Regions from separate parts of the Comamonas sp. wu1-DMT genome, predicted to be linked through region 1. Evidence: predicted binding sites of a transcription regulator. Region 1 holds the regulator's gene; the other holds the start of a gene.

Region 1 (7,945 bases):
GTGCCTTCCGCGACTGGAATCCGACCTTCTACAAGATCCTCAAGTTCGGCCTGATGATCGGCGTGCTGGTCTGGTTTATCTGGTGGTTGGTTTCTTGATAACACCCTGAGCCGCTACGCGCCTTCCCCTGGCCGGGCGCCCCCAAGGGGGACGGCAGTATCGCCGCAAGGGCGACTCTTGCTCGCTGCCCCTTACTTGAGGAATGCCTTATCAAGGCTCCCGCCCTAAATACAGAACAAGAAAGCCGCTGTGTGATGCATCAGCGGCTTTCTTGTTTCTGCGGTGCCCTACAGCGCCTTGCGCAGCGTGGTCGTCGGTATCTTGAGCTGCTCGCGATATTTGGCGACGGTGCGGCGCGCACACTCAATGCCCTGCTCCTTGAGCATGTCGGCCAGCTTGGCGTCCGACAGCGGCTTCTTGGCATCTTCGGCATCGACAAACTGCTTGATCAGCGCACGCACGGCCGTGCTGGAAGCACTGCCCCCGGTTTCCGTGCCCAGGCCCGAGCCGAAGAAATACTTGAGCTCAAAAGTGCCCTGGGGCGTGGCCATGTACTTGGCCGTGGTCACGCGGCTGATGGTGGACTCGTGCAGGCCCAGCGTGTCGGCGATATCGCGCAGCACCAGCGGGCGCATGGCCAGCTCGCCATGCACAAAGAAGTTCTTCTGCCGCTCCACGATGGCTTCGGAAACACGCAAGATGGTGTCGAAGCGCTGCTGGATGTTCTTGATGAACCAGCGCGCCTCCTGCAACTGCTGCTGCAGCGCCGCATGGCCGTCGCTGTTCTTGTGGCGGCGCAGCACGCCGGCATAGATGTCGTGCACGCGCAGACGCGGCATGACCTCGGGGTTGAGCTGCACGGAGAAGTCCACCCGGCCCGAGCCGGCCCGCAGCGGGCGCACGATGACATCGGGCACCACGATATGGCGCTCCACATCGACAAAGCGACGCCCCGGACGCGGCTCCAGCCTGGCGATCAGGGCCATGGCTTCGCGCAGCTGTTCCTCGCGCGCGCCGCACAGGCTGGTGAGCTTGCGCAGATCGCGCCGCGCCAGCAGGTCCATGGGCTGGGCACAGATGGCCTGCGCCAGCAGCAGCCGGCTCATATGCGCCTCGGTCGTGCCCTCGTCCTCGGCCGTGCGGATCAGATCGCGCAGCTGCAGCTGCAGGCACTCGGCCAGATCGCGCGCGCCCACGCCCACGGGCTCCAGACTTTGCAGCAGCTTCAGCGCAATGGCAAAGTGCTGCTCCAGCTCCTCGCGCTCTTCCAGATCGTCGCCGGCCAGGCTCTGCGCCAGCTCCTGCAGGGAATCCTCGAGATAGCCGTCGTCGCTGAGCGACTCGATGAGAAAGCGCAGCGCCGCCATGTCCGCCGCGCCCAGATGCAGGCTCAGCGCCTGACGGTGCAGAAAGTCGGTCAGGCTCTGGTGCTCGCGCGCCAGATCGATGGCATCGGTTTCGTCGTCGCCATCGCGGTTGCGCGTGGAGCTGCTGGCCGAGGGCGTATCCCACTCGCTGCTGGATTCGCCGCCCCATTCCCCGTCCTGGCCGTCCATGCCGTCGGCCTCCCAGTTCAGCGTTTCCGGAGTCTCGGCGCTTGGCGTTTCCGCTATTGTTTCAGCAGCTGTTTGCGTTTGCTTCGCATCATTTTCAGCATGAATACCATCTGAAGTGCTGTATTCACTGGCGCTAGCAGCTACATCTACAGGAGCATCTCCCACAGTTTCGGCCTCATCGCCCGCACGTTCCAGAAAAGGGTTGTCGACCAGCATCTGCTCGACTTCCTGCGCCAGCTCCAGAGTGGAGAGCTGCAGCAGCTGAATGGATTGCTGCAGCTGCGGCGTAAGCGATAAATGCTGCGAAACGCGTAGCGAGAGACCTGGCTTCATCGAGGCGCGGCCCCCAGACAATCATTGCAAACGCGCGCAGTGCTAAGGGTTTGCCGCCGGGCCGCCCCAAGGCAAACCCCGGCGCAGCCGGTCAGAACCCCTTCTGGGGGCAGCGACCACACAAAGTGAGGGAGCGTGGGGGTCATCACATTCTGAAATGTTCGCCCAGGTAGACGCGGCGCACATCGGCGTTCTCCACGATCTCCTCGGGCGTGCCTTCGGCCAGCACATGGCCGTCGCTGATGATGAAGGCGTGGTCGCAGATGCCCAGCGTCTCGCGCACATTGTGGTCGGTGATCAGCACGCCGATGCCGCGCTCCTTGAGGAAGCCGATGATGCGCTGGATCTCGATCACCGCAATCGGGTCGATGCCGGCAAACGGTTCGTCAAGCAGAATGAAGCGCGGTTGCGTGGCCAGGGCGCGGGCAATTTCCACGCGACGGCGCTCACCGCCGGACAGCGCCAGCGCCGGCGACTGGCGCAGATGCTCTACGCGCAGCTCCTGCAGCAGGCCGGTGAGGCGCTTTTCGATCTCGCCCTGCGTCAGCGTCTTGCCCTGCTCGTCCTTTTGCAGCTCCAGCACGGCGCGCACATTGTCTTCCACGCTGAGCTTGCGAAAGATGGAGGCTTCCTGGGGCAGATAGGACAGGCCCAGGCGCGAACGCTGGTGAATCGGCATGCCGCCCACTGGCTGGCCGTCGATGAAGATCTCGCCGCCGTCGCTGCGCACCAGGCCCACGATCATGTAGAACGATGTGGTCTTGCCCGCACCGTTGGGGCCGAGCAAACCGACCACCTCGCCTTTTTGCACGGACAGGGACACATCCTTGACCACCTTGCGGCTGCCGTAGGACTTGGCCAGATGCTTGGCCTCCAGGCGGCTGTCGGACTCGCCGCTGCGGCTGCTGGAGAAAGTCGGCTCGCTCATTTCTTCTCGTCGGCTTTCTCACCGCCCAGCGTCATGCTCTGGCGCAGCTGCGTGGCAGGTGTTGCAGGCTTGGGCTGTGCCCCCGGCGTGCCGTCCTTGGGCGCCATGATGGCGCGCACACGACCACCCTGTCCCACGGAGGAACTCGGCAGGCCGCCGCTGGTCTTCTGACCATCGACGGTATAGACGTCGGTGATGTTGTTGTAGACGATGATGGAGCCCGTGACCTGATCGCTGAGCTGACCGCCACGGTAGCGGCGCATCTCGCCACGACGGATGAACTTGACGATATCGGCCTTGCCGTCGTACTCGATGACTTCGCCTTCGCCCTCGATGAACTCCTCGGGCTGACCGGCCACGGTATCGCGCTTCTGACGGAAGAACGCTCGCTTGCCGGCCTCGGCCTTGATCACACCGTACTGATAGCCCTCGGCGTCCTGCCGCACATCGAGCTGAGCACCGCGCAGCACGATGGAGCCCTTGGTCATCACCACATTGCCAGTAAAGACACTGGTCTGCTGCAGCTCGTCATGACGCAACGCATCCGCCTCGATATTCATGGGCTTGGCGCTGTCGGCTTTTTCGGCATGGACAATGCCGGTCGCTGCTGCCAGGGCGCAGGCCAGCGCAAGAGGTAGGAGTGTTTTTTTCATGGAAGGCACGTTTCTTGCATCCATTGTAGTCATTCCCTTTTTGCAACTTGCGTAAAAAACACCCACAAAAAAGCCCGCACGGCGGCGGGCTTGTTGGGCGTCAAACGTCACTGACGTCTGCCGGCTGATCTCAGGCCTTGCGACTGGAGGCGACCAGCGCATTGACCACGCGCAGCACATTGTCCATATTGCCGGCCTTGGTGCCGTCCGTGTAGTAGCGGCCGGCCACACCCATGGCGGGCACGCCTTCCACGTCATATTCGTTTTGCAGCTGAGCGGCCTTGCGCGCCTGGTTGGCCACGGTGAAGGAGTTGTAGACTTCCTTGAACTTGGCCAGATCCACGCCCTGCTTTCCGACCCAGTCAAAGATGGCGTCGTCGGTCTTGAGCAGATTGCGATCCACGTGGATGGTGCGGAACACCTTGGCGTGTAGCTGGGGCAGCAGGTTCATGCCCTCCAGAGCGTAGTAGAGCTTTTGCTGGGGCACGAAAGAGGCATTGAAGGCCACGGGCACGCGGCGCACCACCACATCGGCAGGCTGGGTCTTGGCCCAGGCTTCGAACTGGGGCTCGAAGGCATTGCAATGCGGGCAGCTGTACCAGAAGAACTCGACCACCTCGACCTTACCGGCCGGCGCGCTCACGCTTGCGGGCTTGCCGAGCTTGATGTAGTCCTTGCCTTCCTTGGGCGCAGCGCCCTGGGCCCAGCTGGAGGAGGCACCCAGACTCAGGGCACCGGCAGCAGCTGCCGAGGCAGCCAGAGAGAATTCGCGACGTTTCATCTAAACAAACTCCTGTATCAGGTCTGCAGTATCAGAGCCAACAGGCCCAAAAAAGTTCAGCTTTGTCAAAACTACCAATGGCACAAGCCAGAGACCTCAAGCAAGGGCCGCCCCGCAGCTAAGCTGCAGTCCCCCGGCGCGCAGTGCCTCAGGGGTCTTGTTATCTGGCCGCGCGCACCAGAGTCGAGTCCACGCCCGCACCGTCGAGCTTGCCCTTGAGCTGCTCGGCGTCGTCACGCTTGCTGAACGGCCCCACGCGCACGCGGAAAACGGTGATGCCATTCTGCTCACGCTCGCTGATGCGCGACTCCCAGCCCAGCATGGCCAGCTTGGCACGCTGTGCCTCCGCTTCGCTCTGGCCGCGGAAAGCACCGGCCTGCACAAAGTAGTTGAACGCAGAGTCCGAAGAGGATGCCGTCTGCGCGGCCGCCTTTTCCTTGTCTGCACGCGCCTTGTCTGCCTTGTCGGCTGCGGCGGAGCGCTCCTTGACCAGATCACCCAGCGGATCACCCGATGCAGGCTTGGCAGGCTTCTCCGGCGTAGAGGGTGGCGGCGGCGTGGTGACTCCGCCGGTTGCGGTAGGTTGTACCGCAGGCGTGGGCGGCGACACCGTCACGTCGCTCGGGGGAACTGGTGGTGTCACCGGGGGCGGTGCCGGCTGGCGGCTCTGCAACGGTGCGTTGGGGTCCCAGTTCTTGTTGCGCTCGGCCTCGGCCGCATCGCGCTGAGTGTTGTTTCCACCCTTGTTGAGGAAGGGCACCGGCACCTTGGTCACATAGATGGCCACGGCCAGGGCCGCAGCCAGACCGATGACCATGCCAAAGATAAGCCCCAGGATGGTTCCACCGCGTTGCTGGTTCTTCATATCAGTCGCTTAACGCTTTCTGCTTCAGTTATTCCATTCTCAGATCCATCGACCCCTGACAGGCAAGGCCGGCAAGGTGATCGATGGACAGGAAACTGGGATTACATGCGCTCGGGTGCGCTCACACCCAGCACCGCCAGACCATTGTGCAACACCTGGGCCGTGGCAGCGACCAGGGCCAGACGTGCGAGCTTGACCTTTTCGTCGTCCACCAGAATGCGCTCTGCGTCGTAGTAGCTGTGATAGCTGGAGGCCAGATCGCGCAGATAGAAGGTCACGTCGTGCGGTGCGTTGCCTTCGGCCGCAGCGGTCAGCATCTCGGGGTACTTGGCCAGCAGCAGCATCAGCGCCTGGGCCTGCGGGCCTTCCAGAGCGGACAGGTCCACATCCTTGAGTGCCGCCAGGCCTGCACCACCGGCCTCCTGCCAGGCACGCAGCACGGACTGGATGCGCGCATGGGCGTACTGCACGTAGTACACGGGGTTGTCGTTGTTCTGGGCCACGGCCAGATCCACGTCGAAGGTGTACTCGGTGTCGGGCTTGCGCGAGAGCAGGAAGAAGCGCACGGCGTCCTTGCTGGTCCACTCGATCAGATCGCGCAGCGTGACGTAGGAGCCGGCGCGCTTGCTGATCTTGACCTCTTCGCCGTTGCGCACCACGCGCACCATGGTGTGCAGCACGTAGTCGGGGTAGCCCTCGGGGATGCCTACATCGGCAGCCTGCAGGCCGGCACGCACGCGGGCAATGGTGCCGTGGTGGTCCGTACCCTGAATGTTCACCACCTTGGTGAAGCCGCGCTTGAACTTCTGGATGTGATAGGCCACATCGGGCACAAAGTAGGTGTAGCCGCCGTCAGTCTTGCGCATCACGCGGTCTTTGTCGTCGCCGTAGTCGGTGGACCTGAGCCACAGCGCGCCGTCCTGCTCATAAGTCTTGCCGTTGGCGATCAGGCGGTTGACCGTCGCTTCGACATGACCGTTTTCATAGAGACTGGACTCGAGGTAGTACTCGTCGAACTTGAGGTTGAAGGCCTGCAGGTCCTTGTCCTGCTCGTTGCGCAGATAGGCCACGGCGAACTGGCGGATGTTGTCGTAATCCTCGACATCGCCGTTGGCGGTGAACTCGCGGTCATCGGCCTTGATGGTTTCCTTGGCCAGGAAAGCCTTGGCGATGTCGGCAATGTAGTCGCCGTTGTAGAAATTCTTGGCCAGCGGGTTTTCGCTGTCGGTGGGCCAGCATTCGTCACCAGGCTTGAAGCCTTTGGCGCGCAGCTGGGTGCTCTTGGTCAGGGTGTCGATCTGCACGCCCGCGTCGTTGTAATAGAACTCGCGGTGAACCTTCCAGCCCTGGGTGGAATAGAGGTTGCTGATGGCGTCGCCAATCGCAGCCTGGCGGCCATGGCCCACATGCAGAGGGCCGGTGGGGTTGGCGGAGACGAACTCGACGAGGATGTTTTCACCGCGATCGGCCTGGTAGCCGAACTTCTGGGCTTGCGCCAGCACTTCGCGCACCACCTCCTGCTTGGCAGCAGGCTTGAGGCGGATATTGAGAAAGCCCGGACCCGCGATCTCGATCGCATCCACCCACTGCTGGAAGGCGGCTGTAGCCTCCAGCGCGGTCTTGAGCTGCTCGCCCAGGGCGCGCGGGTTGGCCTTCAGAGGCTTGGCCAGCTGCATGGCCGCCGTGCAGGCGAAATCGCCATGGGCTGCCACTTTGGGGTTTTCAAACGCAGCGCGTGCGCCGGCGCCGGGCGAGAGTGTTTCGAGCTCAGCAGCCAGGGCTGCGAGCAATTCCTGTTTGACGGAGAGCATCGCGGGATTTTACGTGCCGGATTCAAGTCCTGCCGAATCGCTGGCGCCACACCCTTGTTCCAGGGCCGGTTCACAGGCTGCAGGGCGGTATCCGCATGTTTCGCCGGCCACACCCAGTCATTGCGCAAATGGAAGTCATTCTCGCTTGAACCCCGAATGCAGACCATGCCCACGTTCAGCTGCGAGCTCAGCTGCGGCTGGAACCTGTTTGCCGGCTACACCTTCAACTGCAACACCTGCGAGCGCGACATCAACCACCAGGATCTGGCATCAATACCTACACGCCCAAGCACATATTGCGCCTCTGGACCACCTACCGCAGACATGAAAAAGGCCGCTTTGCAGCGGCCTTTGCCTTTCGAATTGCCTAGCGCAGCCTACATGCCGCGCGCCCAGAAGATGGCAACCACGGCGATCACCGGCACCACATGGCCCTGCCACATCACCCATTTGCGCGTCTGCCTGACCTCCTCGGGCGCCGGCAGCTGACCGCTCGCATCCAACGCCTTCTTCCAGCTGCGGAAGGTCAGCGTGGGCTTGAGCGAGAGCAAAAAGGCGATGACGAACAGCGTCATCTTGAGGTGGAACAGCGGCGAGGCCATATAGGCCCCCATGCCCTTGACGCCCCAGACCAGGCGCGCAATACCGGTCAACAGCAGGATGACGGCGGCAATGCCGTAGATCATGTCCAGCCTGGCCAGGCGCTGCACCACGGCGGCATTCATCCATTCCACACGGCACAGGGCGGCCTGGCTGGTCAGAAACACCACCAGGGTCAGAATCGCCAGCAGATGGGCGCTGGCAAGAACAGCTTCAAAGGTCATGGCTTCACAGTAGAAAAAAGGACGGGTTCAGCGGCCCCGATCAGGCCACGGCGACCGGTCCATTGTCTACCGTTTCAGGCCCGCTCAGAGATCCACGCCGAGACGAAAGAAGTCCGGCTGGTTGTAGTGATGCTTGAGGTAGTCGATCCACATGCGCACGCGCAGCGGCATGTGCTTGCGCTGGGGGAAGACCA
Region 2 (7,945 bases), on a different contig from region 1:
CCACGCCCAAGGGCGATATTTCCGGCCGCGTGCTGCTGGTGGACGATCTGGCGGACTCGGGCGCCACGCTCAAGGCCGTGATCGCCATGCTCAAGACCAACTACGCACCTATTACGGAGCTGCGCAGCGCCGTGATCTGGACCAAGGGCGTGTCGACCTTCGAGCCTGATTACTCGGTGGACTTCCTGGCCACCAACCCCTGGATTCACCAGCCTTTTGAAGGCTATGACACGCTGAATCCCGAAAAGCTGGCGGAGAAGTGGAAGGTCTGAGGACCCGTCACCGACGTTGGCAAAGGAGCCCTTTTGGGGCTCCTTTTTTTATAGAGCAATGATGTTCATCAATAGATGAGCGTCATGTGCCTTTATTCCAACGGTTTCAAGCTTTTTTAAAGCTGTACCGTAATAAAAGCAGGAGCTAGCTGCTCCTGTTTTGAATTGTTGTCATGATGCGGCCTGCGCCGATCGGGCAAGCTTGGCGCGGCATTTCAACAAGCTTTGTAAACCAGAAGGCTTGTGTTGGCAGCGGCTGCATTGGCGCAGCTACACTGCATGGATTCTGAGAAGGTGGTGGTTGTGGGACGTCTTTCTATTGGGCGCACTGGCGCTGCTGTGGCATTGGTCGTGGGCGTGGGCGCCGCGGCATGGTTGGGGGCTTCGGCCTTGCCCGGTTTCAAGTCTGCCAAGGCAGCCGCTCCGGCGGTCGCTGCCGCTCCTGTGGTCGCGCCCGCGGCGGCAGTTGCAACCGGTGCACCTGTGTCGCCCGCCGCTGTCAAGCCCGCACAGGCTGCGCGTGCAGTCCAAGGCCCAACGCCCATCTTTGTGCTCAATTCCCTGGATGCATCCATCAGCGTGATCGATCCGCAGACCTGGAAGGAGCAGTCGCGCATTCCCACGGGCAAGGAGCCTCATCACCTGTATCTGACGCCAGACGAGAAGTCGCTGGTGGTGGCCAATGCGCTGGGCGATTCGCTGACTCTGGTGGATCCGCGCACGGGTGCCGTGCAGCGCGTGATCCGCGATATCGTGGACCCATACCACCTGCGCTTTTCGCCGGATATGAAGTGGTTCGTCACGGCAGCCAACCGCCTCAACCACATCGATTTTTACCGCTGGGATGCGGCCACGCAGACGCCGACCCTGGTCAAGCGCGTCTCCACCGGCAAGACGCCCAGCCATTTGTTCATCGACGCGCAGAGCAAGACGCTGTACTCCACCATGCAGGACAGCGACGCCCTGGTGGCCATCGATATCGCCACCCAGACCATCAAGGCCCGAGTGCCCACCGGCCCCATGCCTGCGGACGTCTATGGCAGCCCTGATGGCAAAAAGCTGTTTGTCGGCCTGACGGGCGGCGATGGTGTCGAAGTCTTCGACATCACCGGTCCCGAACCACGCAGCCTGGGTCAGATCAAGACGGCAGCCGGCGCCCATGCCTTCCGCGCTGCTGGCGATGACCGCCATCTGTACGTGAGCAATCGCGTGGCTAATACCATCAGCAAGATCGATATGGTCAGCAGCCAGGTCGTTGCCAATTACCCGGCGCCTGGCGGCCCCGACTGCATGGATGTCTCGGCCGACGGCCGCTACATCTTCGTGGCCTCGCGCTGGGCGCGCAAGCTGTCGGTGATCGACACGGTGGAGAAGAAGGTGGTCAATCAGGTCAATGTGGGCAAGTCGCCTCACGGTGTCTGGACGCTGTCCCACGCCGCGCGCTAAGGTGCTTGTCCCTGCTGCATCGAAACGGCAGGGATGGCTTGGTCTCCGTGTTGACCACCTCAAGGAGGGTGGATGCAAAGACGTTGTTTCATGCTCGGCTCGCTGGTCGGCGGCCTGTCTGCCGTTCCAGCCTTTGCTGCCGAAGCTGCAAAGAAGATGGCTTCAGGCGTTTGCTCCAAGGCGGTCTACCTGACCTTCGACACCGGGCATATGGGCATAGCCCAGCTTGTCGCCCAGGTGCTGCAAAAGCACAAGGTTCCCGTCACATTCTTTGCGGCCAATGAGGCCACGAAGGAGGGGAGCAGCAGTCTGGGCGACTTCTGGGCGCCCTGGTGGAAGGCGCGTGCCGATGAAGGTCACCAGCTCGCATCCCATACCTTCGACCATATGTACTGGCTGGCCGATATCCGCGACAAGGCCTCGGGTCAGGTCACGCACTTCAAGGTCAAGCCCTCGGCCGGGCCCAGAGCCGGTCAGAGCTTTGTGGTATCTGCCGATGAATACCGCCAGGAGATTGCCCGCTCCGCTCAGAGGCTGGCGCAGATCACGGGTCGCAAGACCTTGCCGCTGTATCGTGCGCCGGGCGGCAAGACATCGCCCGCGCTGATTGCCGCAGCGCAGCAGGGTGGCTTTCAGCATGTGGGCTGGGCGCCGGCAGGCTTTCTGGGCGACGAGCTGCCCAGCGACAAATATCCGAATGAACGCTTGCTGGCCCAGGCACTCAAAAACATAGGCGGCGGCGATATCTTGCTGGCCCACCTCGGCATCTGGTCGCGCCAGGATCCCTGGGCCCCGGCGGTGCTGGAGCCTCTGATCGTCGGTCTGCTGGATAAGGGTTTTTGCTTTCGTACGCTGGCCGAGCATCCGGCGTACCAGGGCTGGATTGCGCAGCACCGCTGAGTGCTGCAAGAGGAGTGAGTTGTGGATTGGTTGGTTCAGATGTTTGGAGAGGCACAGCAACGCTTGTTTGAAGGCGTGGTTCAGCCGTTTCTGTTCCATTTCGGCATGGCGAACCTGCTCGAAGATGGCTACACGGCCACAGGCTGGCTGCTGGTGGGCTTGCTGCAGATAGCGGTCATGGTCGCGGTGATCGTGCCGCTGCAGCGCTGGAGGCCGGTCGAGCCCGTGGTGGACCGTCAGGCGATTCGTGTGGACATCCTCTATACGCTGATTCATCGGTTGGGACTGTTCAGGCTGGCCTTGTTCTTCACGACGGAGCCGCTGTGGAATTCGCTCATGGGCCAGCTTCATGTCTGGGGCTTGCCGGGCTTTCACCTTGACGACCTTTGGCCGGGCGTGACGGACAATGCCTGGGTCAGCCTGTTGATGTATCTGGTCGTCTTCGATTTGGTCGAGTACTGGATTCATCGAGGCCAGCACGGTTTTACCTGGTGGTGGAAGCTGCATGCCGTGCACCACTCGCAGCGCCAGATGACGGTGTGGAGCGACAACCGCAATCACCTGCTAGACGACGTGATCCATGACGCCATCATCGTGCTGGTGGCACAGCTGATTGGCGTGGCTCCGGGGCAGTTCGTGGCCATCGTGGCCCTGACCCAGCTCAGCGAGAGCTTTCAGCATGCCAACGTGCGCATCTGGTTTGGCCAGCTGGGCGAGCGCCTGTGGATCAGTCCACGCTTTCACCGCCGCCACCACGCCATCGGTATCGGCCACGAACCCATGGCGCCCGTGCGCAACAAGAAGGTGCATGGCAACAATTTCGGCGTATTGCTGCCTTGGTGGGACATATTGTTTGGCACGGCCAACTTTGATCTGCGCTATGACCCCACGGGTATTCGCGATCAGGTGCAAGCGAATGCAAAAGGTCAATTGCGCGACTATGGCCGTGGCTTCTGGGCGCAGCAGTGGCTGGCTGTCCTGCGATTGATGGGTCGCGCATAAGTCAATCCTTGAGTATGCTTGCCAGCATGAGCTTGCTACTCGACTCTTTTTGGCGTGCCATGGCGTATTGCCTGCATAAGCGGGTCATTGTCTGGTCACTCTTGCCGCTGCTGGCCATGGCCTTGATGGCCTGGCTTCTGGGTTACTTCTTCTGGGCCGATGCGGTCCTCAAGGTGCAAAGTCTGCTGGACGGGGTGGGCTGGCTGCATTCCTTATGGCTATGGCTGCAGGGGCTGGGCCTTGGGTATGCCTCGGAGGTGGTGGCTTCCATTTTTGTTGTGTTGGGCGCAATGCCGGTACTCGTGGTGCTGGTTTTGCTGCTGGTGGGCCTGTTCATGGCGCCTGTGCTGACGCAGCTGGTGGCCGAGAAACGCTTTGTCGGGCTCGAGAAAAAGCATGGTGGTTCCACCGTAGCCAGCCTGGTCTGGTCAGGCGGCTCCACGTTGATTGCGCTGCTGGCCTTGTTTGTCACTCTGCCGCTATGGGTGTTCCCGCCGCTGATGCTGGTAGTGGCGCCTTTGATATGGGGATGGCTCACCTACAGGGTCATGGCATTTGACGCCTTGTCCGAGCATGCCAGCAAGGACGAGCGCCGGGCCTTGTTTGCCCGTCACCGCATGTCGCTCATTCTGATGGGTGTGATCTGCGGCTATCTGGGCGCAGCACCTGGTGTGGTCTGGATTTCCGGGCTGCTGTTCCTGGCCGCTTTCTGGATTCTGGTTCCGATTGCGATCTGGATTTATGCGCTGGTGTTTGCCTTCTCTGCACTGTGGTTTGCTCACTTCTGCCTGGCGGCGCTGGAGCAAATGAGGGCGCAGACCATGCCAAGTGCTGCCGACCCGCAGGTCCCGTTTGCACCTGGTGCAGATGATTCGGATGGTGCAGCTTCGGTGGCTCGCTGAGAAGCGTCTGCAGCAGGGCGAATCAGGTGTCATGCACCAAAAACAATCCTATTTCTAAATTGCACCATTTTGGTGCAATGATGTTCACCAAGATGGTGCAATTGTGAGGCGTGCTCTGGCAGTGAGACAATGCGCGTCTGTTTGGTGCAGTTTGCAGATGCAGCTCTGGTAAGTGCCTATGTCTTGTGCCGAATATCTTTACACCAAGGCTCGGTTTCGGTGCGCAGATGTTGTTGTGAGGCGCCGAGTTCGAGTTGGCACGCAAACTGCTAGATACTATTCATTCTTTATTTGATCAGCCAAAGTTGGCAGGAGAGATCTAATGGCGAAGACCGTTGCAGACGTGATGCAGATGGTGCAGGATAACGAGGTCAAGTTCGTGGACCTGCGCTTTACCGATACCCGCGGCAAGGAACAGCACGTGACCGTGCCCGTGTCGCACTTCGACGAGGACAAGTTCGCCTCGGGCCATGCTTTCGACGGTTCTTCCGTTGCCGGCTGGAAGGGTATCGAAGCCTCGGACATGCAGCTGGTTCCCGATCCCAACACTGCCAATATCGATCCCTTCTTCGAAGAAACCACACTGATTCTGCAGTGCGATGTGATCGAACCCGGTGATGGCAAGGCCTACGACCGCGATCCCCGCTCCATCGCCAAGCGTGCCGAAGCCTATCTGAAGGCTTCCGGCCTGGGCGATACCGCTTACTTCGGTCCCGAACCCGAATTCTTCATCTTCGACGGCGTGCGCTGGGGGACAGAGCCTCACAACCCCTTCTTCGAAATCGAAGAATACGAGGCTCCCTGGAACACCGGCACCAAGTTCGAAACCGGTAACCGTGGTCACCGTCCTCGCGTCAAGGGTGGCTACTTCCCCGTTCCTCCTGTCGACAGCACTCAGGACATGCGTGCAGAGATGTCGCTGCTGCTGGAAGCGGTCGGCATCCCTGTCGAAGTGTTCCACCATGAAGTGGCCGGCGCCGGTCAGAACGAAATCGGCACACGCTTCTCGACCCTGGTCGAGCGTGCCGACTGGACACAGCTGCAGAAGTACATCATCTGGAACGTGGCCAACACCTACGGCAAGACGGCAACCTTCATGCCCAAGCCCTACGCTGGCGATAACGGCTCCGGCATGCACGTGCACCAGTCCGTGTGGAAGGATGGCAAGAACCTGTTTGCCGGCGACGGCTATGCCGGCCTGTCCGACTTCGCCCTGTACTACATCGGCGGCATCATCAAGCATGCTCGTGCGCTGAACGCCATCACCAACCCCGGCACCAACAGCTACAAGCGTCTGGTTCCCGGCTTCGAAGCGCCCGTGAAGCTGGCCTACTCGGCCAAGAATCGCTCGGCCTCCATCCGTATTCCTTACGTCAGCAATCCAAAGGCTCGTCGCGTGGAAGCCCGCTTCCCCGATCCTCTGATGAACCCCTACCTGGGTTTCGCAGCTCTGCTGATGGCCGGCCTGGACGGCGTGGAAAACAAGATCCATCCCGGCGAAGCCGCGACCAAGGATCTCTACCACCTGCCTCCCGAGGAAGACAAGCTGGTGCCTACCGTCTGCCACAGCCTGGATCAGGCTCTGGAAGCCCTGGACGCCGATCGTGCGTTCCTGACCAAGGGCGGTGTGTTCTCCGACAGCATGCTGGATGCCTACATCGAGCTGAAGATGGGCGAAGTGACTCGCTATCGCCAGTCGGTGCACCCTGTCGAATACGATATGTACTTCTCGCTGTAAAGCAGAGGTCAAAAAAAGGCGGCGCAAGCCGCCTTTTTTATTGAGCGCCCGCTGCGGCGGGCATGGCAGCAAAGGAACCAAACGGGTTGGTGGCGGTCAAGTAGTCAATAAAAGCCGCGGGCTTGGAGCGATACTCAGGGTATTGCGGACTTGCGGCCGCCGTCTGCCTGAGAGGACCGAATGAAGAAGTTTTATGTGTTGTCGTTGCTGTGTCTTGCATCCGGGCTGGTTTCTGCCCAGGATGTGATCTACCGCTGCGGCAATGAGTACACCAACAATGTTTCGCAGGCCAAGGCCAAAGGGTGCAAGCCGGTCGATGGCAGTGGCGTGACGGTGATTCACGGCACCAGGCCCTCGGGTGGCAATGCCGCTGCGGCTGCGGCCAAGCCCAAGCTGGCAAGTAGCTCTGCATCGAGCGCGCCGGCCCCGGCTCGCAGCGACAGTGCCGCGCAGAAAGCGCGTGACTCCGATGCACGAGCCATCCTGCAAGGCGAGCTGAACAAGGCCCAGGCCAGACTGTCCGAGCTGAAGGCAGAGTACAACGATGGCAACCCCGTGCGCACGGCGCTGGAGTTGCGCAATCCTCAGGGCTACCCGGAGCGGGTGGCCAAGCTCAAGGCCGATATCACACGCCAGGAAAGTGATATCGCAGGCATCAGGCGAGAGCTGGACCGGCTGCCTGCGGTCAATTAATCCGGCCCCTGGGGCTGGTCATTTTTGGTCTATCGAATGAGTTCCACTGCAGCCCCGCTCCCCGATATCTCCAGGCCTGATCCGGATCAGGCCAATGCTCACGGCTACCAGTCGCTGGACTGGCTTTGCACCCTGATTGCCGTGCTTGACGAGTACGGCATGGTGCGCTTCGTCAACGCGGCGCTGGAAAACGCCCTGGGCCAGTCGCGCCGCATCATGGTGGGCAGTGACTTCGCCACCTGCTTTGCCGAGCCGGCCTTGCTGGACAAGGCGCTCAGCGGCGCCCGTTCCAACGACTTTGCTGCGCTGCGCTTCGAGGCCAGCCTGCTGCGCCTGGGGCAGGAGCCCTTGCCGATTCACGCAGCGGTTTCGCTGGCCGAGAAGGCCGGTCATGTCATGGTGGAGATGTGGCCGCTGGAGCAGCAGGCCCGTCAGGATCGCGAGGAGCGCATCCGAGAGCAGGCGCTGGCGAACAAGGAACTGATCCGCAATCTGGCGCACGAGATCAAGAATCCGCTGGGCGGCATTCGCGGCGCGGCCCAGTTGCTGCAGATGGATCTGGTCACGCCCGAGTTGTTGGAATACACCACGGTCATCATTCACGAGGCCGATCGCCTGCAGGCGCTGGTGGACAGATTGCTGGCTCCGCATCGCCACCCGCATGAGGTGGGCGACGTCAACATCCACGAGGTCTGCGAGCGCGTGCGTTCACTGGTGCTGGTCGAGCATCCTCAGGGGCTCAAGATCACGCGCGACTATGACATTTCCATTCCCGAGTTCAGAGGCGACAGCGCACAGCTGATACAGGCTCTGCTCAATATCGTTCAGAACGCGGCACAGGCGCTGGGGCGGCGCATTGCAGAGGGCGATGCCGAGATCATTCTGAAGACGCGTGTGGCCAGACAGGTCACTCTGGGGCGCGAGCGCTACAGATTGGCACTGGAATTGCATGTAATCGACAACGGGTCAGGCGTGCCAGATGCCATCAAGGA

Evidence for each region. The regulator sigma-54, encoded in region 1, starts transcription at its own class of promoters, with help from an activator protein. The targets are predictions, from matches to a motif close to TGGCANGNAANCTGCTTT.
Region 2: the regulator sigma-54 is predicted to act here: its motif matches at 4,778-4,795, upstream of glnA (type I glutamate--ammonia ligase).

What each region holds. Positions count from the first base shown of each region.
Region 1 is NZ_JBANEM010000003.1:353,792-361,736, forward strand. Features, by position in the region: gene V8Z78_RS07655 (aspartyl/asparaginyl beta-hydroxylase domain-containing protein) at 1-98, shown strand, start outside; gene V8Z78_RS07660 (RNA polymerase factor sigma-54) at 288-1,889, opposite strand; gene lptB (LPS export ABC transporter ATP-binding protein) at 2,035-2,817, opposite strand; gene lptA (lipopolysaccharide transport periplasmic protein LptA) at 2,814-3,470, opposite strand; gene V8Z78_RS07675 (thiol:disulfide interchange protein DsbA/DsbL) at 3,601-4,251, opposite strand; gene V8Z78_RS07680 (SPOR domain-containing protein) at 4,412-5,116, opposite strand; gene argS (arginine--tRNA ligase) at 5,218-6,927, opposite strand; gene V8Z78_RS07690 (DUF2214 family protein) at 7,305-7,751, opposite strand; gene V8Z78_RS07695 (LysR family transcriptional regulator) at 7,836-7,945, opposite strand, start outside.
Region 2 is NZ_JBANEM010000005.1:95,972-103,916, forward strand. Features, by position in the region: gene V8Z78_RS09640 (phosphoribosyltransferase) at 1-272, shown strand, start outside; gene V8Z78_RS09645 (YncE family protein) at 552-1,718, shown strand; gene V8Z78_RS09650 (polysaccharide deacetylase family protein) at 1,791-2,618, shown strand; gene V8Z78_RS09655 (sterol desaturase family protein) at 2,640-3,620, shown strand; gene V8Z78_RS09660 (EI24 domain-containing protein) at 3,635-4,522, shown strand; gene glnA (type I glutamate--ammonia ligase) at 4,845-6,260, shown strand; gene V8Z78_RS09670 (hypothetical protein) at 6,441-6,953, shown strand; gene glnL (nitrogen regulation protein NR(II)) at 6,990-7,945, shown strand, end outside.